Regions from separate parts of the Shewanella sp. 1311 genome, predicted to be linked through region 3. Evidence: predicted binding sites of a transcription regulator. Region 3 holds the regulator's gene; each other region holds the start of a gene.
What was found. Region 3 encodes LexA, which represses DNA repair genes until DNA is damaged. Its sites were predicted from a motif close to TACTGTATNNNNATACAGTA; they were not measured.
Positions count from the first base shown of each region.

Region 1: a site for LexA is predicted at 3,114-3,133, ahead of recN (DNA repair protein RecN). Genes of this name have one in related genera too.
Region 2: a site for LexA is predicted at 3,894-3,913, ahead of dinG (ATP-dependent DNA helicase DinG). Genes of this name have one in related genera too.

Region 1 is NZ_CM181686.1:1,206,229-1,213,932, reverse strand. Features, by position in the region: gene thiL (thiamine-phosphate kinase) at 1-791, shown strand, start outside; gene AC5YB3_RS05490 (phosphatidylglycerophosphatase A family protein) at 807-1,301, shown strand; gene recN (DNA repair protein RecN) at 1,425-3,083, opposite strand; gene AC5YB3_RS05480 (AEC family transporter) at 3,212-4,174, opposite strand; gene AC5YB3_RS05475 (LysR family transcriptional regulator) at 4,474-5,373, shown strand; gene AC5YB3_RS05470 (DUF3319 domain-containing protein) at 5,395-5,628, opposite strand; gene AC5YB3_RS05465 (YjaG family protein) at 5,849-6,448, opposite strand; gene barA (two-component sensor histidine kinase BarA) at 6,423-7,704, opposite strand, start outside.
Region 2 is NZ_CM181686.1:4,503,245-4,510,948, reverse strand. Features, by position in the region: gene AC5YB3_RS19780 (porin) at 1-1,163, opposite strand, end outside; gene AC5YB3_RS19775 (DNA polymerase II) at 1,387-3,816, opposite strand; gene dinG (ATP-dependent DNA helicase DinG) at 3,937-6,009, shown strand; gene AC5YB3_RS19765 (sulfite exporter TauE/SafE family protein) at 6,019-6,792, shown strand; gene AC5YB3_RS19760 (primosomal replication protein) at 6,783-7,451, shown strand; gene AC5YB3_RS19755 (DUF2057 domain-containing protein) at 7,462-7,704, shown strand, end outside.
Region 3 is NZ_CM181686.1:2,812,772-2,820,475, reverse strand. Features, by position in the region: gene mtr (tryptophan permease) at 1-387, opposite strand, end outside; gene plsB (glycerol-3-phosphate 1-O-acyltransferase PlsB) at 387-2,810, opposite strand; gene lexA (transcriptional repressor LexA) at 2,971-3,591, shown strand; gene AC5YB3_RS12665 (cell division inhibitor SulA) at 3,588-4,100, shown strand; gene coxB (cytochrome c oxidase subunit II) at 4,503-6,059, shown strand; gene ctaD (cytochrome c oxidase subunit I) at 6,069-7,661, shown strand; gene AC5YB3_RS12650 (cytochrome c oxidase assembly protein) at 7,663-7,704, shown strand, end outside.

The sequences.
Region 1 (7,704 bases), 1.6 Mb from region 3:
ATATGCCTCCTGCTGCCTTAGGTTACAAAGCCTTAGCGGTAAATTTATCTGATCTGGCTGCCATGGGTGCTGAACCTGCGTGGATGACGCTTGCCTTGACGTTACCCGCAGTCGATGAAACTTGGCTCAGTGGTTTTAGCGAAGGTTTATTTGAAGCGGCCGATTACTATGGCATTGCCTTAATTGGCGGCGATACGACTCGTGGCCCACGGGCGATAAATATCACAGTGCACGGCCAAGTCCCGCAGGGTAAGGCACTCACGCGTCATGGTGCTAAAGCTGGTGATTGGATTTATGTCACGGGCACGCTCGGAGATTCGGCCTTAGGTCTGGATATCATTCGCGGTGCGCAACAGGCCAGAGCTGAGCATAAAGAATTCCTGATCAATCGCCATTATCGTCCAACACCAAGAGTCTTAGCGGGCCAAGCTTTGCGTTCGCTAGCCTCCAGTGCTATCGACCTTTCCGACGGGTTTATCTCGGATATAGGTCATGTACTTAAGGCTTCGGCAGTTGGTGCGGTTGTCGATGTTAATTGCATCCCGCTTTCGCGCGCGATGCAAGATACCGTCAGTGAGGATCATGCCTTAGGTTATGCGCTAACGGGCGGCGAAGATTACGAATTGTTGTTCACCGTTCCTGAGGCGCAAAAAGGCGCGCTTGAGACAGCATTAAGCCATGCAGGAGCAAAGTTTGTTCGTGTTGGGCAAATTTGTGCGGGCAGTAAGCTCAAGTTACGACTCAATGGTGAGCCATTTACGCCGCCATATCACGGTTTCGAGCACTTTTAAGCGAAGAGCATGTTAATGAAATGGTTGTCAAAGGATCAGGCGTTAACGCGCCTGTCATTAAAAAATCCTGTCCACTTTTTGGCACTCGGTTTCGGTAGCGGACTCGCCGCTAAAGCGCCCGGTACTTTCGGTACCATAGCTGCTATTCCCCTCTATTTACTGATGGCGCCATTACCGCTTGCTTGGTATATCGGCTTAACTTTAGTGAGTGTATTTGCAGGATTTTATATCTGTGGTAAAGCGGCACATGACATGGGCGTACACGACCATGGCGCGATTGTGTGGGATGAAGTGGCTGGACTGTTGATCACTATGATAGCGGCACCAGCGGGCTGGATTTGGCTGTTAGTGGGCTTTGGTTTATTTCGCTTTTTTGACATCATCAAACCTTGGCCAATCCGTTGGCTCGATGCCAAAGTCGAAGGTGGTTTTGGCATTATGATTGATGATGTCTTAGCGGGCGTATTTGCCTTTATCTGTCTGCAAGGGCTAGTCTGGTGTGTTAGCTAACATGATAGCTAAATTGGCATGATAGTTAACATGGCCAACAACTAACCCTTAGCTTTTGATTTCGCATTTTTCTGATTGAAGGGATTAGCTGAACATCCCTTATCCCTTTTCTGCTTGATTCTACTATTGCAGCAGTTCCCTTGCGTTTGCTAGGGTATTGCTAGTGATAGTATCGCCACCTAACAGTCTTGCAAGTTCTTGAATACGCTGCTCACGATCGAGCGACTTCATTGTAGTTTCTGTACTGCCCGCCTTATTAAACTTATCGACGAACATGTGTTGATGACCATTGCCCGCAACTTGCGGCAAGTGAGTCACGCACAGTACTTGGGTCGATTCCCCTAAGCTGCGTAACATGCGACCCACCACTGCGGCGGTGGGACCCGAAATCCCGACATCCACCTCATCGAAAATCAATGTCGGCGTGGCAACTTTCTTCGCGGTAATGACTTGGATCCCTAAGCCTATCCGTGAAAGCTCACCGCCAGACGCGACTTTCGAAATCGGTTGTAAGGGTTGGCCAGGGTTAGTGGTGACCATAAATTCGATGTTGTCACTGCCGTTGGCTGACATTTGCTCTGGGTGGAAATTGACTTCGATAGTAAATTTACCCTTAGGCATATTCAGTTCGTGGATTGACTGAGTCACGAGTTTGTCGAGTTCTTTGGCATATCTAGCGCGGCTTTGGCTGAGTTTTTGTGCGTTGCTAAGGTAAGCGGCTCTACTGGCATCGACCTGTAGTTGAATTTCTTCGAGCTTGCTTTCGTCACTGTCTAAGGTGCTCAGTTCTGCCTTTAATGCCAAATGATGTTCGGCTAGTTTATTTGGGCTGACATGGTGCTTACGCGCCAGTTGCATGGCTTTTGATAGCCGTTCTTCTAAATAGGCAAAGTGGGTTGGATCGAGTTCAAGCTTACTCAAATAGTGCTGTAATTCGCCTGCGCTTTCTTGCACTTGGATTAAGGCATCATTGAGCATAGTGTTGATATTGCTTAATGCAGGATCGTAGCTTTGCAGATCTTCGGCGAGGGAAACGACTCGGTTAAGTAGCGACTCTATATTGTTCTCTTCGCCTTCAGTGAGTATATCTAGACTCGCCTGACAGGTATCAATCAACTCAGTGCCATTGGCAAGACGTTTGTGCTCTTGCTCAATTTCATCGAACTCATCGACTTTAAGATCAAACTCATCGAGTTCTTCTACTTGATATTGCACTAATTGCTTACGGGCAATACGTTCATGCTGGGAGGCTTCGAGTTGTTTTAGATCGGCCTCAATTTGCTTGCAGCGTTGAAAGCTGGCGGCAACCGTATCGATAAGTAATCTGTGGTTGGCATAACTGTCGAGCAAGGTGAGTTGATGTTCACTTTTTAACATTGCATGGTGCGCATGTTGACCGTGAATACCGATAAGCAACTGACCCAGTAATTTGAGCTGCGTCAGTGGCACTGGATTACCATTGATGTAGGCGCGCGAGCGGCCATCGCTACCAATAGTTCGACGTAGGATGCACTCATCATCGAGTTCAAGATCGTTATCTTCTAACCAACGTTTTGCCAGTGGAATATCATCCAAGGAAAAGCGGGCGCTGACCTCGGTTTTATTGGCTCCTGGGCGAACACTGCTGGCATCGGCGCGATTGCCTAGGCACAGGCCTAACGCATCGATGGCGATCGATTTACCCGCACCAGTTTCACCTGTGATGCTGGTCATGCCGGGGCGAAAATCCAGTTCTAAAAAACGGACGATAGCGAAGTTATTAATGCTGAGTTGGCAAAGCATAGTGAATTCCTGTCGAAAAACATACCAAACCACTGTATTGATAAACAGTATATACTGATTTTATATACAGTAAAGTGGCTTGGGTAAATAATCGGCATTATTGGCAGTAAATATTTTTAATTAACTGATTATGCGTAGGTTCTTACTAAGCTTTCTAAGATAGGCAAACTAAAAAAAGTGACTAAGGTGCCAAATAGAATGCCCTGAGCACTGGTTGAAGCTTGAGTGTTATAGCGCTGGGCGAGCAAGTACACGCTAGCGGCTGTGGGCAGTGCGCTCAAGATCACGCCCATGATCAGGTAGTCACCGCTCACACCAAAATGGTGAAGCATAAAGTAGACGAGTGCCGGTTGGACAACTAGCTTGAAGAGGTTGATAAGGCTCAGTTCGATAAAATTCTTGGGGCTAAATACGCTGCTATCTTTCTGGTAGCGCATCGCTTTGGCGAGCACCATGCCGATGGCAAACAGCGCGCACGGGCTTGAGGTATTGCCAATTTGTTGGATCATGAGCGCCAGCCCTGAGGGCAGTTTTATCTCTAGCGCCGAAATGCCGACGCCAATCAAACTACCAATAACGATAGGGTTTTTACCGACCGCCATCGCCATTATGACTAAGGCATGGTGTTGTCTTTGGGTGTTAGTGGCCAGTTCCATCGAGACTAAGGCGACGGCAAACATCAGCACGGATAATAAGCTGGCAATCGCGGCGGCAACTAACGCACTTTGCTGCTGCGGGAATAAGATGATAAGCAGTGGAATACCAATAAATGCGGTATTACCAAAGGTGGCATTGAGGGCTCGAATGGCGGCAACCGCATGCTGTTTAGGGTTAGCAAGCAGCGAGAGCCCAAGGCAGACAAGATAAGTAATCACCATAGCCGTGCTGTAGCCCGCAATAAATCCCCATTGCAAAATTTCATCAATCGGCTGCTGGGCGAGGGCGATAAGCATGATCGCAGGGAAAGCAATATAGTACACATACTGGTTTAGCACTTGATCCGTATCGACGGGCAAGAGTTTTAATTTTTGCACTAGTGTGCCGAGCAACATGATCCCGAAGACGGCAAACAGAGGGGTTAAAATGGTCATTTCCCTCACTCATCCTTACGATTAAATTTGAATAAACTCAGCCACCACCGTCATTTCTACTATCGCTATGATTTTAGGTGGGCGCTTGCCATTTTTATGTCACGTTAGAACCAGAACTAGCGCCAGCGCAGTAAAACTCGCCACAAAATAACATATCATTTCAGTCTAAGGCTATTGCGCTATGGTCGTATAAGTGGATTAATTGATGTTTAAAACACAATGACTTAGCGTACGCTGTGATTGTTGATGACTTTATATAGTGCCTAAAGTGGGCAGCTAGAACAGAATTAGGACATGCAATGAGTGATGATTTAGGCGCTGAACTACAACTTGTCTACCTTTTTGTGCATTTAGTCAATGCGGGCAGTTTTTCACAGGCGGCGAAGGAGCTTGATATGCCCATTGCCACAGTGAGCCGCAAGCTAGCGAAGTTGGAAGAGAAGCTCGATAAACAGCTCTTTATGCGCAGCACCCGCAAGTTGCGACTGACGGAGGAAGGGTTGGCACTCTTTCAACGCTACCAGAGTGTGGTTGCCCAATTTGATGAACTGAGTGGTGCGGGCAGCGATAAACCCGAGGGCACCTTGCGCATCGCCGCGCCGATTTCGATTATTTCCATTGTGTTTATTCAAGCATTGAATGAATTTGGGCGCCTGTATCCCGATATCCGTTTACACATTTCCCAGAGCAATGAGTTAGTCGATTTGATTGATAAAGGCATAGATGTGGCGATTGTCGGCGGGGCTCAGCCTGATTCTTCTTGGGTGTCGAGTACCTTAGGTGAACTGGATTATTGCCTGTTTGCCACGCCAGAATACTTGGCTCAGGCACCTAAACTTGAGCATCCCGATGATCTCGAAGCCCATCAACTGATAAAAGTCTGGCCGCTGTTTAATTGGCATTTAAAGCATCCGAGCGGTGAGTCTTTTTATTTTAATGGCCCAACTAAGCTGACCCTCACGGATTTGCACGGTGCGATTCAGGCGACCTTAGGCCATGGCGGGATCTTGTATGGTCCCGAGCTATTTGTAAAACAGCAGATTAAAGAAGGGAAACTTAACGTATTATTGCCAGAATGGATTGGCGAGCAGAGGCGGATTTCGATTTTATATCATCAGCGCAGCCAGCAGCCGCTAAAGGTAAGAGTCTTTATTGAGTTTATGCAGTCAAAGGCGCCAGAGTTATTCTCTATGCGTTGATTTAACGAGGGGAACGGATGCTTAACGTCTTTTAGGTTTTACCGTGTTTTTGCTCATGGTATTTTGCGTTTGTTTCGCGTCCTGCAGGCTGGAGCGTGTCGCGGGTAATATGCCGAGTTCCAAGAAGTATCCCACTAAACGCCGTAGTTCGAATAAAGAACCGATACGCTGTTGATCTTTGATGGTCAGTTTCCAACTGTCGGTTCGTCCTTCGCTATTGGTTAAGACAAATCCTTGATAAACAATCTTTTTCATTGGAATAACTCAATATTGGCTGATGGAACTTGCTAGCTTTGGTCTTACTCGTTTTGGGCTTGCTTGAAAGTGATTGCAGTCGAGCTTAGAGGCTTATTGTTTAGAAACATTATTTAGAAACATTATTTAGAAACATTATTTAGAAACATTATTTAGAAACATTGTTTAGACATATTGTTTAGAAATAAGGGTGCTTGAGTTACCCCAAGCACCCCATCAATTAAGCGACGCTGATGCCGATATTAGATACGCCCGCTTCGATAATGTCTTTGCGTAAACCTTTGACCAGTTCCGCAGTGATCTTTGGATTTTCTTCGATAATTTCCAGCAGAGAATTTTGTAATTCTTTCTCTTCTTCCATAACTTCATGGGCAAAAACAAAATCATCTAATGCTTCATCGACTAAATCGACATCACTGATGGCTTCGATATAGTTAGCCACTGTGCTCGATGACAGTTTGCTGATATTGACGATATCTTCTTCAATCTTGCCTTGTATCGCCCCCAATAAGGTTGATATGGCGACCACAGCGTCCATGGCTGGATAGACGCCATAGGCTTCAAAATCAGCGGGTTCTGGGGTGTTATCTTCAAGACGTTGCAGATGCACATCGATATTGAATTTAAGCTTAGGATCGTACAGGGATTGCCACAGTAGCTCTAATGCAGTGCTTAACACTGCAGGGTCACCAAACTCACAGACTTCGGAAAATAGTTGATAGTTGGGCAACATGCGTTGGCAAAGTGCAGTGGCGAAGAGTTGTTTTTGTGGCAATGTTAACGCCTTAAGACGTTTAAAGAAGCCCGTTTTTTTGGTCATCTGTTATTTCCGCTGATAGCTGTGATATCACTTGATTTGCCGCAGATTCTACCTTAGTTAACTCATCAAGTAACTCTAGTATTTCGGGTTCGAGATCTTCGACCGCTGTTTCACGTTTTAGCGCCGATTCTATTTCTTGGCATAATCTTTGGGTTGTTGGCACGCCGCAGTAGCAGCTCGCACCATGAAGTTTATGGATAGTACTGAGCATGACGGGGTGATCGTTTTGACTCAACGCCGTCTGAATTGTCGTCACAGTTTGCGGTAAAGAGTCGAGCAACATTCTCAGCATATCTAAGGCAAGATCAGCCTTGTGATTGGCTTGGGTTAAGCATAAATCCCAGTTCAGCGTATGCAGGTCAAAATGGGTGAATTTGGGGCGAGTGATCCAGCGATGGATAACGTCTTTGAGCGCCGCTTCATCAATAGGTTTCGGTAAATATCCATCCATGCCACTGCCTAAAATCAGCTCGCGTTCTTCGGCAATCGCATGGGCCGTCACGGCAATAATCGGCGTGTTACGGTTCATCGAGCCTTGGCGAATTTGCTTAGTGGCGCTGATACCATCTGTGCCTGGCATCTGAATATCCATAAAAATCAAATCGAAGGTGCGAGTCTTCGCCTGTTTAACTGCTTCATCGCCACTGTTGACCGCAACTACCGTTGTCACTAACTCGCTGAGCAAGGTATCGATTAGCTTTAAGTTAGCAAAGTTATCATCCACCGCCAGTACGGTTAAGGATTGGCGTGCCGCCGGCGTGGCTATGGTCACTGGGGCTATGATGTCGTATTCCATCGGTGGATAGAGTAAGTTGCGGGCAAGTTGATGCTCACTGACGGGCAGAGACAACACCACATCGGCATTCGGGCGGATAAATTGGGTTAAGGCGTCTTGTTCTTGGCAATCGTATAGCACCACAAGGCAATCGGTTTTGGTCTTTGCCAAGTTAAGTGTGCTTACCAGTTGTCCTGCATCGCTAAACCCATGGCAACTCAACAGAACATAGTCGTATGGCGCTTCGGCCGTGTTGAGTGTGGTCAGCAAGCTTGGGATGTGCTGATGGTGAGTCACTTTGGTATCCCATTGATTCAATTGGCGACTCAAGACTGCATGAGTCAGCACTCGGGGCTCATAAAACAGTATGGTTTTGTCTTTGAGTTTTTCGAGCGGCAGTGAGTCACCGATTTGGAACTGACCTAAGCCGAGCGGCAAACTAAACCAGAAGTTTGAGCCTTTTTCTGGGGATGAGGTAAAA
Region 2 (7,704 bases), 1.7 Mb from region 3:
GCCATTCTAGCTTCTTGGTCTTTATCTGAACTAGTGAAATCGCTGTAATCTTTACGGGCTTCTATGTACAGAACTGTATTTGGGTCCCATACAAAGTGTAAACCGACAACTAAAAACTGACGTTTGAATTCATCGTTAGGATCGGCATTGAAGTTAGGCTGGATAACATAGTCTTTACCCGCATCAAGCACGTTGTAAGAAATGAATGGACGCAGGCCATTGTCAAACTTGTAAGAAACTAAACTTTCAATACCATAGGCATCTTTGATCAAACGACCAATGTTGTCAGTGTCATGGTTTTCTTGTCTGTTAAAGTTTGCAGCAGCATATAAACCATCGTTATCGAAGTTACCCCAAGTGATACCTGCACCGTAGATAAGATCAACCGCTGTGGTTTGTTCACCGTTACCAAAACTCACATCAAACTCACCACGGTTAACACCCGCAGTTAACGTCAACATATCAGTGGCTTTATAGGTCAGCGCGCCACCATAAGTGTAGTTGTACTCAACTTGTTGAGCCGCTTTATCACCACTTTCCCAGTTCGCTTGACACTGAGCTTGAGTAATATCATCGGTGGTATCACAGGTATAGAAGCTACTGTTTTTCAACTGCGCTTGAACTGCGAAGCTAACATCGCCAAAGGCGTTGCGATACTGGACCGTTTTATCACCACGACCCACGCCGTTTACCGCGCCGTCATCTTTGTTATAAGTGTAAACACCTGCAGTGTTGCCGTCCCACACAAAACCGTAGTTAGTGTTGTAAACGACATCGTACCAAGCACCCCACTGCTTACCGATAGTCAGTGTTCCATAAGTGTCATGGGACAGACCTGCGTAACCTAAACGGTTATAGAAGAACTCTTCTTGAACAGATTCGAAGCGATTGTTATAGACGATATCGCTGCTACCAACTGGGTTTACGCCCCACTCTAATTTAGCAAAGGCTTTCCAACCGTCAGTCAACTCACGATTAAAACCAAAATTAATGCGAGATGCGCCGTTAACAACCTCAGTTTCCCCTTGAGTGTTGATCACGCGTGCATCAATAAAACCACCGATTTCTACGGCATTTTTATTATCTTTATAGATCTCGATAGCCGAGACTGATGGTACTAAAAAAATTGCTGCAAGCGCAGTTGCTACTAACGTCTTGTTCATTTGGTGCTTAACCTTTTTTTGTTTATGTTCTGCCAACGTCATTCCGTTGTTATATTTCCTTACAATTTCCACTTAAAGGGTAGCAAATTTTCAATATCCCCTCAAAGCGAAACCTAAAGAATATGTCGATTAACATCACAAAAACAAACCAGTTAACCTCTACAAAACAGGTTAAAACGCTACATTCGCCACCTATTGCAACACATAAAGAACATTAAAAACACTATATTAACAGCAACTGCTTTGACGCAATATCCATGTAGTTTAGTTTCATTATCGAAAATACCGGCTCTGCAATAGGGCCAATTTGCTTATCAATGTAGTATTGGTAATCAATTGGTGACGTTCTGTACAGTAAGGGTTCCGGTCCATTTACAGTAATCAGGTAGTCAATTTGCGCCCCACGCTTGCCAAAAGTGGTGTCACCTGTTAAGTCGCATAGTTGCTGGGCGACTTTAACATGTGGTGAAGATTTAGCCGTGTAATCTTCGATATTGCGCCGCATGCGTTTACGAAATACCAAATCATCATCCAACTGGCCATCCAGCAGTTTTTCAAACACGCTGGCTAAATAAATACTGATATCCCTTTGGTTAAACATTCGCTCATAGAGTGACTCTTGGACTTTGCGCGCTAAGGGGCTCCAATCACTCCGCACTTGTTCCATACCTTTAAAGGTGAGCTCAAGTTCATCACTCGCATTGCGCCACGCGCCAACATAACGTTTTTTACTGCCTTCTAATGAACCTCTTAAAGTTGGCATAAAGAACTGCTCGTAATGCCGCTCAAACTGTAACTCGAGAAAACTCTCAACTTGGTGTTCAGCACAGATCTTAGCCTGCCACTTAGCATTGATATCCTGCGCTAGTGTTTTACCTAAAGCGTTAATGTCAGAAAGATCAGGCTCGCAGCCAAGCCAGACAAAGGTCGAATCCGTATCGCCATAAATCACTTGATAGCCCATCTCTTCTATCCATGCGCGGGTTTGTTTCATGATTTGATGGCCGCGCATCGTGATCGAACTTGCCAACTTGGCATCATGGAACACGCAGCCTTGAGAGCCTAAAACCCCATACAGCGAGTTCATGATAATTTTTATCGCCTGGGATAACGGCGCATTGTGCTCACGCTTGGCCTTTTCGCGCTGCTCAGATAGGGTTTGAATTAGCTTAGGTAAAATAGGCTGTTGCCGACTGAAACGGCCGCCAAGAAACCCCGCAACACATTCAGACTCGGGCAACTGCAAGCCTTCAATCAATCCCTTGGGATCGATCAAAAAAGTGCGAATAATGGAGGGATACAAGCTTTTAAAATCGAACACTAAGATGTGTTTATAAAGACCCGGCACAGAATCCATCACGTAGCCGCCAGGACTTTCAATGCCCTGACTCACAGGCTCTGCTGGAGCGACATAACCCGCGCGATGTAAATGTGGTAAATACAAATGATTAAACGCCGCCACCGAAGCCCCTACCCGTCCCAGTTCTAAACCTGTCAGTTCGGCACGCGCGAGGGCAAAATCCCACAATTGAGTGTGAGTAAAAATATCCCACACTAGGCGGCTATCGGTAAGATTGTAATGCGCTAAGGCTTGTTTATCGGTCTTAAACAGCTGGTCAATTTCTTCAACGCGGTTATCGACGTTATGAATGGCCTTGCCTTCACCTAATAATTGCCGCGACACAAATTCCAACGAAAAACGCTCAAAGTGGTAAAAAGCGGCTTTAAGCCAATCGATACCATCGAGTACCACACGGCCCGGTAAGACTAAGGTTTCTGGGCGAAACTTATTGTCAACTTTCCAATCGAGCTTAGCGCCACCGCGGCCAATGGTGAGCGGAATACGGTGTAATAATGCACGGCGTGACAACAGCGCGAGATCGAAACTCACCACTGACCAACCGATAATAAAGTCAGGATCAAACTCATGGAACCACGCGATTAATCGATGGATCAGCGCCGCTTCATCGGCCACCCATTCGATATAATCGGGGGCGTTTGATTCAACTTCGCCCACCATAATCACTTTTTCATAAGTCTGCTTGAGGCTGCCTTGCCCCTCGTCTCGGCCACTGTCTTGACCATATAGCGCCACCGAATAGAGTAAGCCCTCAAAGCTGCATTCAAAATCCAGTGAGATACAGCGTAAATTCACCGCCGTTAAAGGGGCAATACTCTTAGCCCGCTCGGCGATAAACACGGGCAACGAGTTAGCCTCAAGACTGTCGCTATTCGGCGCAGAGAAATGCCCTAAAAATGCCACATCCAGCGCCACAAACCGCTCGATTAAATAACGCTGTTCAGGGCGAATATCCGCTTCAAATAAAGGGATATCGGCATCTTTTGCGATGCGCTGTAAGGTACGTAAGCTGTTGCTCGATTTAGTATAAACGCCACTGACGGCGCCGCCTTTAAAGCTTTTGAGCGCTAACGGCACAAACCGCAATGCTTGACCCGGCGTTTGTAACTGTAAAGCCGCCACATCCGTTTGATGACAAAAACAAATGTGTTCGGTGCCTTGCACTTCCACCAGCACAGGACCTTGGGCGGTCGCCAGATAATACTGCAACACTAAACTCCCATGACGATGAATCGCATGGCGTGTTAAGACTCGACCTTGTACACTAACGGCCGTTGTTGCCTCTGGCTTCATCGCATGGGTTCCCAAATCGTATAGCTACTCAATTTAAATGCCGCCAAATGGCAGAAAAGTTTCTTAGGCTATGCAATCACTGTTATTATGTACAGCATTAATTCGATAAAGTAGTGACGCATGTTACCTGACAATGTAAAAACCCAGATCCGCGCCATCTATAAGGATATCGCTACCGCCTTGCCTCATTTTAGGCCGCGCCGCGAACAAAACTATATGGTGGCGGAAATCTCTAAGACCCTCGCCGGCGACTATGACAAAGATAGACGCATCATAGTGGTCGAAGCAGGGACTGGTATCGGTAAATCATTGTCTTATATTCTCGGTACCATTCCACTGGCATTAGCGAGCAAGAAAAAAGTCTGTATCGCCACCGCGACCGTCGCCCTGCAAGAACAATTACTGCATAAAGACTTGCCCTTCTTCCTTGAGCAATCCGGCTTAAATTTCCGCTTTGGCCTAGTCAAAGGTCGACAACGTTATGTGTGTCTATCGAAACTGGCGATGCTCATTGGTGACGACAACAGTACACAAATGGCCATGTGGCAAACTAAGCCTGACAATAGCCAAGTGGCTATGATGCATGGCCTGTTAAAAGACTATAACGAAGGTCGCTGGAACGGTGAAATCGATACCTTAGCCGTGCCGCTGCCCGATCATCTGTGGCAACAAATCGCCTGCGACAAACACAGCTGTCATCGCCAAGTCGCCAGCCACAGAAATTGCCCGTTCCATAAAGCCCGTGAAGATGTCGATACCTGGGACGTGCTCATCGCCAACCACAGCTTGTTATTTGCCGATTTAGAATTAGGTGGCGGCGTGATTTTGCCCGATCCCGAAGACGTGTTTTATGTTATCGATGAGGCACATCACTTACCCATTGTGGCGCGGGATTTCTCCAGCGCACAGGCCACGCTGAGGGGTGCCTGCGACTGGCTCGAAAAAATTGGCAAAACCTGCGCTAAGTTACAAAACCAAATAAAGAGCAACAACATCATTGCCCCCGCGCAGGCGATGCAAGATCACTTAGGCGATCTTATCGCCCAGCTCAACCAAGTGGCTCACTATTGCGATACCCAGACAAAGCACTTTGCCAATCCTGAAAACCGTCTACGTTTTGAGCACGGCAAACTGCCGGACTCATTACTCATTCTGGCTGAAAACCTTGCAGTGACCTCTAATCTTGCCCTCAAGCAGTTTAATAAAATGCTGTCGCTGTTGGCAGAGGCGATTAAAGATGGCGACATTCCTAAACATCAATCCGAAGCACTATTGGCCGAAACCGGTTTTATGCTGCAAAGGCTCGAGAATCTACAAAAATTGTGGAAGATGATGGCCAAGGAAGATAAACATAAAGGTGCCCCTATGGCGCGCTGGGTCGAGCTAATCACAGGTAAGCAAGTCGATTATCTGTTTAGCGCCTCGCCCATTGAAGTCGGCTTTATGCTGGAATCCATGCTGTGGCAAAAGGCCGCGGGCGTAGTTTTATGTAGCGCCACGCTGCGCGCGCTCAATAACTTCGACCATTTTGTGCATCAAGTGGGGTTATCACTCAACGATGGCAGCCGTTATTTAGCCTTGCAATCGCCCTTCGATTATCCCAATAACGCGACACTTTATTTACCCAAAATGCGTACTGAGCCGACGGATGATGCCTATACGGCAGAACTTGCCGAGCAAATCATTACTCTGATTGAAGGAGAAATGGCCACCTTAGTGTTATTCGCCTCCTACTGGCAGATGGAAAAAGTGGTTGAATTACTTGAAGGTAAACTCACCACAGAACTGCTTATTCAAGGCAATGCGCCACGGCAACAGTTGTTAGAGAATCATAAAGCTAAGTGCGATAAAGGCGAACCGAGCATATTGTTCGGCACCGGCAGTTTCTCTGAAGGCCTCGACTTACCCGGCGATTATCTGACGAACTTGATCGTCACTAAACTGCCCTTTGCGGTGCCAACCTCGCCCGTTGAGCAAGCGCATGCAGAATATGTCAAAGTCAAAGGCGGCAATCCCTTCTTGCAACTGACTATCCCAGATGCTTCACGTAAGCTTATTCAAAGTTGTGGTAGATTACTGCGTAAAGAGCAAGATTATGGCCGAGTCACCATTTTAGATAGGCGGTTAGTTACTAAACGCTATGGCAAGTCCTTGCTGGACGCCTTACCGCCCTTTAGACGTGTCATAGAGTAGGATTAAAATTTGGAATTGTTACTCGAGCCCAGTCATTGGGCCCTGTTGGCAGTTATAGGTCTTATCGCTGGATTCATCGATGCCGTCGTTGGCGGCGGTGGTCTATTGTCGATCCCCGCGCTGTTAACCTTAGGCATTGCACCGCACACCGTATTAGGTACCAATAAGTTAGCCGCCAGTTTTGGCTCTTCAATGGCGGCTTGGACCTATTATCGCCAGCACCTTTTTAAACCCTCATTTTGGTACATGGCCTTTATTGCCACCTTTATTGGCGCCGTATTGGGCAGTTTCTTAGTCTATTTAGTCGATACCCAATGGCTCGAAAAAGTCCTGCCGTTGCTGATCATTGGCATTGCCATTTACAGTTTAGTCAGCCCCAATGCGATATCGGACGTTAACTGCCAAGCCCCAACCAGCAAACCACCCGCCAAGCAACAATGGCTACAGGGACTTGCTTTAGGCACTTATGATGGCTTTGCAGGCCCTGGCATTGGCGCGTTTTGGACTGTCACATCCGGCTCTTTGTATAAACTGCCTTTACTACACAGCTGCGGCCTCGCCCGTGCGATGACCTTCACCAGCAACTTGACCGCATTGACTATCTTTGGCTGGCTTGGGCAGGTAGAGTGGCAAATAGGTTTGTGGATGGGATTGTGCATGATGTTAGGCTCATTTATCGGCGCGCGCTGCGCGATTAAATTTGGCATGCCCTTTATTCGTCCACTGTTTATTTTGATCGTGCTAATGATTGCAGCAAATTTGGCATGGAGCGCATGGTTGTGAACACCCAACAATTATTGGTGATGCTGAAAAATCAGCTCAAAGCGCTAGAGCAAGAAGTACTGCAGCACGATAATCGACTCGCGCCGCCTCAGCGTAAACTCCTGCAAGAAACGGAGCGCTTCAATCATTCGCTATTTGTCCAACACGGCGCCCAACTCGGCCCTTGTATTGAACAAATTCGTAGCAGCATTATACAGCTCGAAAAACAAATTAAGCTCAAACTCGCCCCCCAGACGATTGCCCTCAGCTGTGAGCGGATCCAAGACAGATTCACCGCCGTCAAACGGGCCTTGCTGACGACCTCTATCGACATTAAGTCCAAGACTCAGCAACGTGCCAGTAGCCGCGCCCGTTTTGCTCAGCGTCAGAATCAGTCTCACCAAGCCAGTGGTTTCGATTGGATCGCCAATAACGTGATGCAAAATAGTCACGAGATCTATGAAGAATTGAACAAACACCTGAATTGGGCGAAAAAATTTGAACAAAAAATTGAAGAAATGGAATCAAAACTTGAAAACTGTCATAGTGCTGACAAAATAAAATTGCAAAATGACATCCTTTTGATGCATCGTCGTCTAGGAAAATGCAGGCAAGCTATTAGTTATATAGAAGATCGCATTCAAATATTCGAACGTCCGTATCAGAGTAATAATCGTTAAGGAGTAACAATTGAAATCACTTTTGCCAATCAGCAGCCTGCTAGTATTACTCGGTTCTGCTTCGGCCTTCGCCGCAGATCTCAACATTCCGATGTCATTTGAGTACCTTGCACTCGATGGTAAAAAAGTCGAGTCTAGCGTGTTCAATCATAAAAGCAGCTTAGAATTGACACCTGGTACTCATAAAATCGCCATTCGTTACCATGAGATAGTTGAAGACGATTTTAGCGATAGCCAAACCTTTGTTAAATCA
Region 3 (7,704 bases):
TAACTCAATTCCCATGCCCTGCAAGCTGTGATTCACAATCGAGCCACCACCGCTGATATAGGCATAAGTCAAAATATACAGCACGAAAGCGATAGAAACGCCGTTCACTATCCGCCAAAACTGCCCTAGGGTTTGCTTGCTTAAAGTATCGAAGCTAGCACCCGGTTCGAAATGCAAATTGGTTTCGAGCAGCAATAAGCCCGACATCAACATGCAAAACCAAATGCCCAATAACATTAAAATCGAATAGCCAAACCACATACCTGCACCGACCACGGGCAGAGAAAACATCCCAGCACCTACGGTCGTGCCAGCAATAATCATGGCGCCGCCGAGCAAGGACTTACCTGCGGGCTTATGCTTAGCCGCATTCATATGATTTGCCATTAAACTGTGTGCTCCGCGGTGACACTCGCCACTATCGTTTGTTTCACTGACGGACGTAATAAGCTATTGGCTTGATCTCGTATGCGATTGATATTGGACTTATCTTGGTTATCCGCTAGATATCCCAATTCTTTGAGCTTAACGCTCAAGGTGCCGTAAAGTTTCTTATCGTAGAACTCTGGCGCGGTAATGCCATGCAAAGCGCCTAAACGCTGGGCGAGTAGATGACTCTCAGACTCAAGTTCTGAGCGCTCCATCTTAGGTCTGTTCGCTAACAGATTGAAGATAATGGCATAGCGTTGCAGAGTCTCGCTTACTGAACTGGCTAACAATAATAGTTGGCTAGTGTGTTCAGGCACGACAGTTAAGGTATCAGTCTCAACCACTAACCCTTGCTCAATGAAGAAATCCAGCACTTGATTGACATAGGCAGGTACATCCTTAATGCCCATGAAGAGTTCGGCTTTCAGCAGTGGATAAAAATCGGCAACGATTGACACCACTTGCTGACGCGGGATTTGCTCATTATGCGTTAAACAACTCGCAATTAAGGACGGCACGATAAATAAGTGAATGATATTATTACGATAGTAAGTCATAGACACTGCCTGACTCGCCTCGATAGACACGATTTCACCTAAAGGATCGGCACACACAACAAACTTGTTCAGCTCTAAACCTTGCTGCACTAAATGCTTACCATCACCTTCGGCAACCGAAGTATAAGTAGTGTAAGGCACTTTTTTGAGTAGGGTCAGATACAGATCAAGCTGACGTTCCAACAGACTGCGCTCTAAGGCATTTTGATCTGTCGCCAGCAACACTAAACTCGTCAAGGTCACCGAACTCGCCGCCGCCGCATCGTTAATATTCGTCATCACTCGATTCGCCAGCACGTTTACCGCTGGCGTTAACCAGCTTGGTTTTTGCTCAGGATCATCGGCCAACTCAGTACGCCAGTTTGGCGCGCGCTCATTTAAGAAGTTTTGCAGGGTTATAGGCTCGCCAAAGTTCACATAACCTTGACCGAAATTACCCAGTTTGCGGATCGCGCCAAACACTTGCCACACAGATTCTTTTTTCTTTTTCTTACCACTTAACTCTTTATGGTACGTCGCCACTTCCATCACATGGTCATAGCCTAAATACACAGGCACTAGCGTGACTGGACGCTCGATACCGCGCAGCACACTGTTCATAGTCATAGCAATCATGCCGGTTTTTGGCGCCAATAGACGACCCGTACGTGAGCGGCCGCCTTCGGAGAAATATTCCACCGAATAACCTTTAGCAAACAGTTGATCTAAATACTCACGGAATACTGCGGTATACAGCTTGTTGCCATTAAAACTACGGCGGATAAAGAAGGCACCACCGCGACGGAACATAGGTCCAGCGGGCCAGAAGTTGAGGTTAATACCTGCGGCAATGTGCGGCGGAACCATACCTTGATAGTACAAAATATACGATAACAGCAGGTAATCCATGTGGCTGCGATGACAAGGTACATAGACAATCTCGTGGCCATCATGGTGCAACTGGCGAACTTGCTCGGCGCCTTTAATGTTGATCCCGCTGTAAAGCTTGTTCCACAACCAAGTTAAAAAACGCTCGGCAATACGCACTAAACTATCTGAGTAATCTGCAGCGATTTCATCAAGGTACTCAATAGCCGTCTCGCGCGCTTGGGTCTCAGAAATCTTTTTGTTGGCCGCTTCTTCTTGAATCGCTTTACGCAACGACTCAGATTTGAGCAGCGAATGAAACAATGCTTGGCGATTTGGCAGCACAGGCCCTGTCATCACCTTACGTTGACGGCGGAAATGCACCCGCGCGACCCGCGCTAATTTATGGGCAATCCCCATGTCAGTGCCGTGTTCGTCGGCCATGTATCGCAGAGATACCGCATTTGAAAACTGTACGAAGTTATGTCGACCTAAGAATAGAATCATCAAGCATTTGCGCAGCCAAGTCGGGTTTTCCCGCTCAAACACAGCCGCCTTCATAGTGTCGTCTTCTTTCCCTGGCGTGCGGCCCCAATACAGGCTCACGGGCACCAGTTGAATGTCTAATTCAGGGCGCTCCTTATGCACGGCCAACAAACGCATAAAGCATTCGAGGAAAGGCTCGTTACCGGCACGCTCACCAAACAGCGGCTTACGCCCTTGAAGGCAGACAACCCGAGGCGCAATCACACCATTTGCCACTAAAGGCTCATAGGGGCTCGGTAGTCCTAACTTAGCCGTTATTTCACTCAGGGCAGCGATGTCACTCAGCGATTCCGTTTTCATCACATAAGCAAGGGGTCTGGAGGCATCCAGATTCAGATCGGCAAAGGGATCCTGAGGCACAACAATAGTGTGCACTAAGTGTTTTTGGATCCAGCGTAATGATTTCAACCAAAGAGAGTCGTGTTTAGGCATTATTCTTATGCAATTAAGTACGTTTACTAGCCCGGTAGAATACCAGACTATGGGTAATATTCGCTAATTCTCTCCAACATAGCTAAAAAGTGGTTAATACTTGCGCTGCAAATAATACTGTATATACTAACAGTAACTGTATAGAAAAACAGGAAACACCATGAGACCTTTGACGCCACGCCAAGCTGAAATTTTAGAGCTAATTAAACGAAATATTGCCGATACTGGCATGCCACCCACTCGGGCAGAAATCGCGACCCGTTTAGGTTTTAAGAGCGCCAATGCGGCTGAAGAGCATCTTAAAGCGTTGGCGAAAAAGGGCTGCATTGAGATCATGCCAGGCACATCGCGGGGCATTCGTCTGACTGCGGAAGTCGAAGAAGTAACTGAAACAGGTTTACCGCTTATCGGTCAAGTAGCCGCTGGCGAACCTATTCTCGCCCAAGAACATGTTGAACAGTACTACCAAGTCGACCCCAGCATGTTTCATCCCGCCGCCGATTTTTTACTGCGGGTTAAAGGCGACAGCATGAAGAATATCGGCATTCTCGAAGGAGATTTGCTGGCAGTTCATAAAGTACAACAAGCTAGAAATGGTCAAGTGGTTGTCGCTAGAGTCGACGACGATGTCACTGTTAAACGTTTCGAAAAAAAAGGTAATGTGGTCTATCTACACGCCGAAAATGAAGACTATTCCCCGATTAAAGTGGATTTAGGCTATCAAAGTTTAACAATTGAAGGACTCGCCGTCGGTGTGATCCGTAATGGAGATTGGCTATGAACAAACTACTTGGCAATGCACCCCGCCACCCGGGCTTGTGGCTCGATGAAGTACGTGATGCCGACTATGACTGGCACCATGCACCTATCGCCTGCATGCCAACGAAGACTCAAGGTCGCCAAGAATTAATTCATCTGAGCGCGCAACTCGCCCAGTTAAGCCAACAGGGCCGTTGGTTAGTGCTCATCAACCCGCCGAGTATTGGCTACAAACAAATGCTCGCCAACGCTGGCGTGCGTATGGATAGAGTCTTGCTGGTGCACGCGAAAGATGAAGTGGAAACCCTGTGGGCGATGGAAAAAGCCTTAACAAGTGGTACGTCCAGTGCGGTTATTACTTGGACCCAATCATTAGATGCACGCGATAATCGTCGCCTGCAAATTGTCGCTAAAAGTGCCCGCGCCATGGGCATAGTGCTAGAAGACGTAAACAGTCACTTACATGGCGACGTACGCATTGAGCAAGGTAGCCTCTTCGGCCAACAATCTTTTTTTAGCGCTGTGCATTAAATATTCATTTAATTTTTTACCTTGAAAGCCGCCTCGCCTATGAATGTGAGGCTTTTTTTTGGCAATTTTTCAGACAATTAGATAAATAAGTGATCTTGATCAATATTTAAACAGCAAGTATGGTTGGTTTAGTCGGCGATGATATATCGCCGCCCGTGGCAAATAAATCGAGCCGTTATCGCGTTCAAAATGCCACTAAAAATAGAGAACAGATTTATTTCAGTCGTATGTGCCAGCGTGGCTAATACCAGCAGTAATAATACTTAATTAAAAGTAACAGCCGCCAACGCACGTTGAAGTCAAAAAAGCTTTTTTGGGAACTGAAGAGTTTGCATAGAGTTGAGACTTACTGTGTTGCTCTTCTTTGTAGTTGCTATTCGCAATTGGCAGAGGAGAAGTCTTGTGAAGCAATTGTTGTATTGTTTACTCGTGGTGTTATTCGCACCACCGTTGGCCGCCGCGGACATGCGGTTCAACATGACCCCTGGCGTAACCGAGATCAGTGGCAAGGTTTATCACTTGCACATGACCATCTTGTATATCTGCTGCGCCATTGGCCTTGTGGTCTTTGGCGTGATGATTTACGCCATGATCAACCACAGAAAATCCAAAGGCGCTGTCGCGTCCCACTTTCACGAAAGCACTAAAGTTGAAATCGCTTGGACGATTCTGCCATTTATCATTTTGATCTTAATGGCGATTCCTGCGACAAAAACCTTAATTGCGATGGAAGATCCCAGTGACGCCGATCTGACCGTTAAAGTCACGGGTTCCCAATGGAAATGGCATTACAGCTATTTCGATCAAGACATTGATTTTTACAGCATACTCGCAACCCCTAGAGCCCAAATCGACGGTACCGAAACCAAGGGTGAACACTACCTATTGGAAGTCGATAAGCCGCTCGTACTGCCGATAAATCGCAAAATCCGATTTTTGATGACCTCTGAAGATGTCATCCATTCATGGTGGGTACCTGCTTTTGCCGTGAAGAAAGATGCCAACCCAGGATTTATCAATGAGGCTTGGACTCGCATCGACAAACCCGGTATTTACCGTGGTCAATGCGCCGAACTCTGCGGTAAAGACCATGGTTTTATGCCGATCGTAGTGCAAGCCTTACCCGAAGCCGAGTTTGAAGCTTGGGTAACGGAGCAGAAACAAGCCGCAGGCGCGGCGGCAGAAGCCGCTCAAGCCGCTTTATCACAGACCCTTAGCAAAGATGATCTGATGACCCAAGGTGAGCAAGTTTACCTCGGGCACTGCGCAGCCTGCCACCAGCCCAATGGCGAGGGGTTACAAGGCGTATTCCCACACCTCAAAGGCAGTCCGATAGCAACGGGACCGCTCAGCGGCCACCTTGAAATTGTGCTCAACGGTAAAACGGGTACGGCTATGCAAGCCTTTAGTAAGCAATTGACTGCACAAGAAATTGCCGCTGTGATTACCTATGAGCGTAATGCTTGGGGCAATAATACTGGCGATGCTGTACAGGCCAAAGACGTCAACGAGCACATGAACGGTAGTGCAGGCACACAGGCACCTGCTACCGCACCAGCCAATACGACCCCAACTCCCGCACCTACAACTGAGCCCGCAGCAGTTGTCGACTCCACAACCATAGTGGATCCGGCGAGCCTCCCCACTCTCACCCATGAGGCACTGATGGCCGAAGGTGAAACTGTCTACACCACCACTTGTGCGGCCTGCCATCAGTTGACGGGAGCAGGCATACCACCCGCCTTCCCCGCCCTCGCTGGCAGTGCTATCGCCACTGGGCCCGTCGCCAATCATCTCGATATTGTGATGCACGGCAAAACAGGCACGGCTATGCAAGCATTTGGCAAACAACTCAGCCCACAGCAACTCGCAGCAGTCATTACCTATGAGCGCAATGCTTGGGGCAACAATACCGGCGATACAGTGCAACCTGCTGATATCGCAAGCCATGGACAGTAGGGGATTATGATGAGCACAACGACTCAAGATCAAACCGCAGCCCATGATGACCATCATCATGGTGCGCCAAAGGGCATCATGCGCTGGGTGCTAACCACCAACCATAAAGACATTGGTACTTTGTATTTATGGTTCAGCTTCATTATGTTTTTAACCGGTGGCGCTATGGCCATGGTGATCCGCGCTGAACTGTTTCAGCCCGGATTACAATTGGTCGAGCCCAACTTCTTTAACCAAATGACCACAGTCCATGGGCTGATCATGGTATTCGGCGCGGTAATGCCCGCCTTTACTGGGCTAGCAAACTGGCTGATCCCTATGATGATTGGTGCGCCCGATATGGCGCTGCCACGGATGAATAACTGGAGTTTTTGGATCTTACCCTTCGCCTTTACCATCCTACTCAGTTCGCTGTTTATGGAAGGCGGCGGACCTAACTTTGGTTGGACCTTCTACGCGCCACTGTCTACCACTTATAGTCCTGACAGCACGGCACTCTTCGTGTTCTCTATTCATATCATGGGGATAAGTTCGATCATGGGCGCAATCAACGTGATTGTAACCATAGTGAATTTACGTGCGCCCGGCATGACATGGATGAAGTTGCCGCTGTTTGTGTGGACTTGGCTTATCACTGCATTCCTGCTGATCGCTGTGATGCCCGTACTTGCGGGCGCTGTGACTATGGTACTGACCGATAAGTTTTTCGGTACTAGCTTCTTCGAAGCGGCAGGTGGTGGCGATCCTGTGATGTTCCAGCATATTTTCTGGTTCTTCGGCCACCCTGAGGTCTACATCATGATTTTGCCGTCCTTTGGCATTATCTCCGCCATAGTACCCGCCTTCAGCCGCAAACCATTATTTGGCTATGCATCAATGGTTTATGCCACTGCCAGTATTGCAATTCTGTCGTTCCTCGTGTGGGCGCACCACATGTTCACTACAGGCATGCCAGTGTTTGCCGAGCTGTTCTTCATGTATTGCACTATGTTGATTGCGGTGCCAACGGGGGTGAAAGTGTTTAACTGGGTCGCGACTATGTGGCGTGGTTCACTCAGCTTCGAAACCCCTATGTTGTTCGCCGTGGCCTTTATCATACTCTTCACCATTGGCGGGTTTTCGGGGTTAATGCTCGCCATTACGCCAGCCGACTTCCAATACCACGACACCTACTTTGTGGTGGCGCATTTCCATTATGTGCTCGTGACTGGGGCGATTTTCTCCATCATGGCGGCAGCCTATTACTGGCTCCCTAAATGGACGGGGCACATGTACAACGAGCGACTGGGGCAATGGCATTTCTGGTGTTCGGTGATTTCGGTCAACGTACTGTTTTTCCCGATGCATTTCCTTGGGCTCGCAGGTATGCCAAGACGTATCCCCGATTACTCGATTCAATTTGCCGATGTTAATCAAATCGTTTCGATTGGTGGCTTCGCCTTCGGCTTATCGCAATTGATTTTCTTAGTGTTAGTCATCAAGTGCATCCGTGGCGGCGAGAAAGCCCCCGCTAAACCTTGGGAAGGTTCCGAGGGTTTAGAGTGGACATTGCCAAGCCCAGCGCCTTACCACTCCTTCACGACACCACCTGAGGTGAAATGAAATGACGAACCATCACCAGCCAGAAAAACCTAAGTCAAATCGA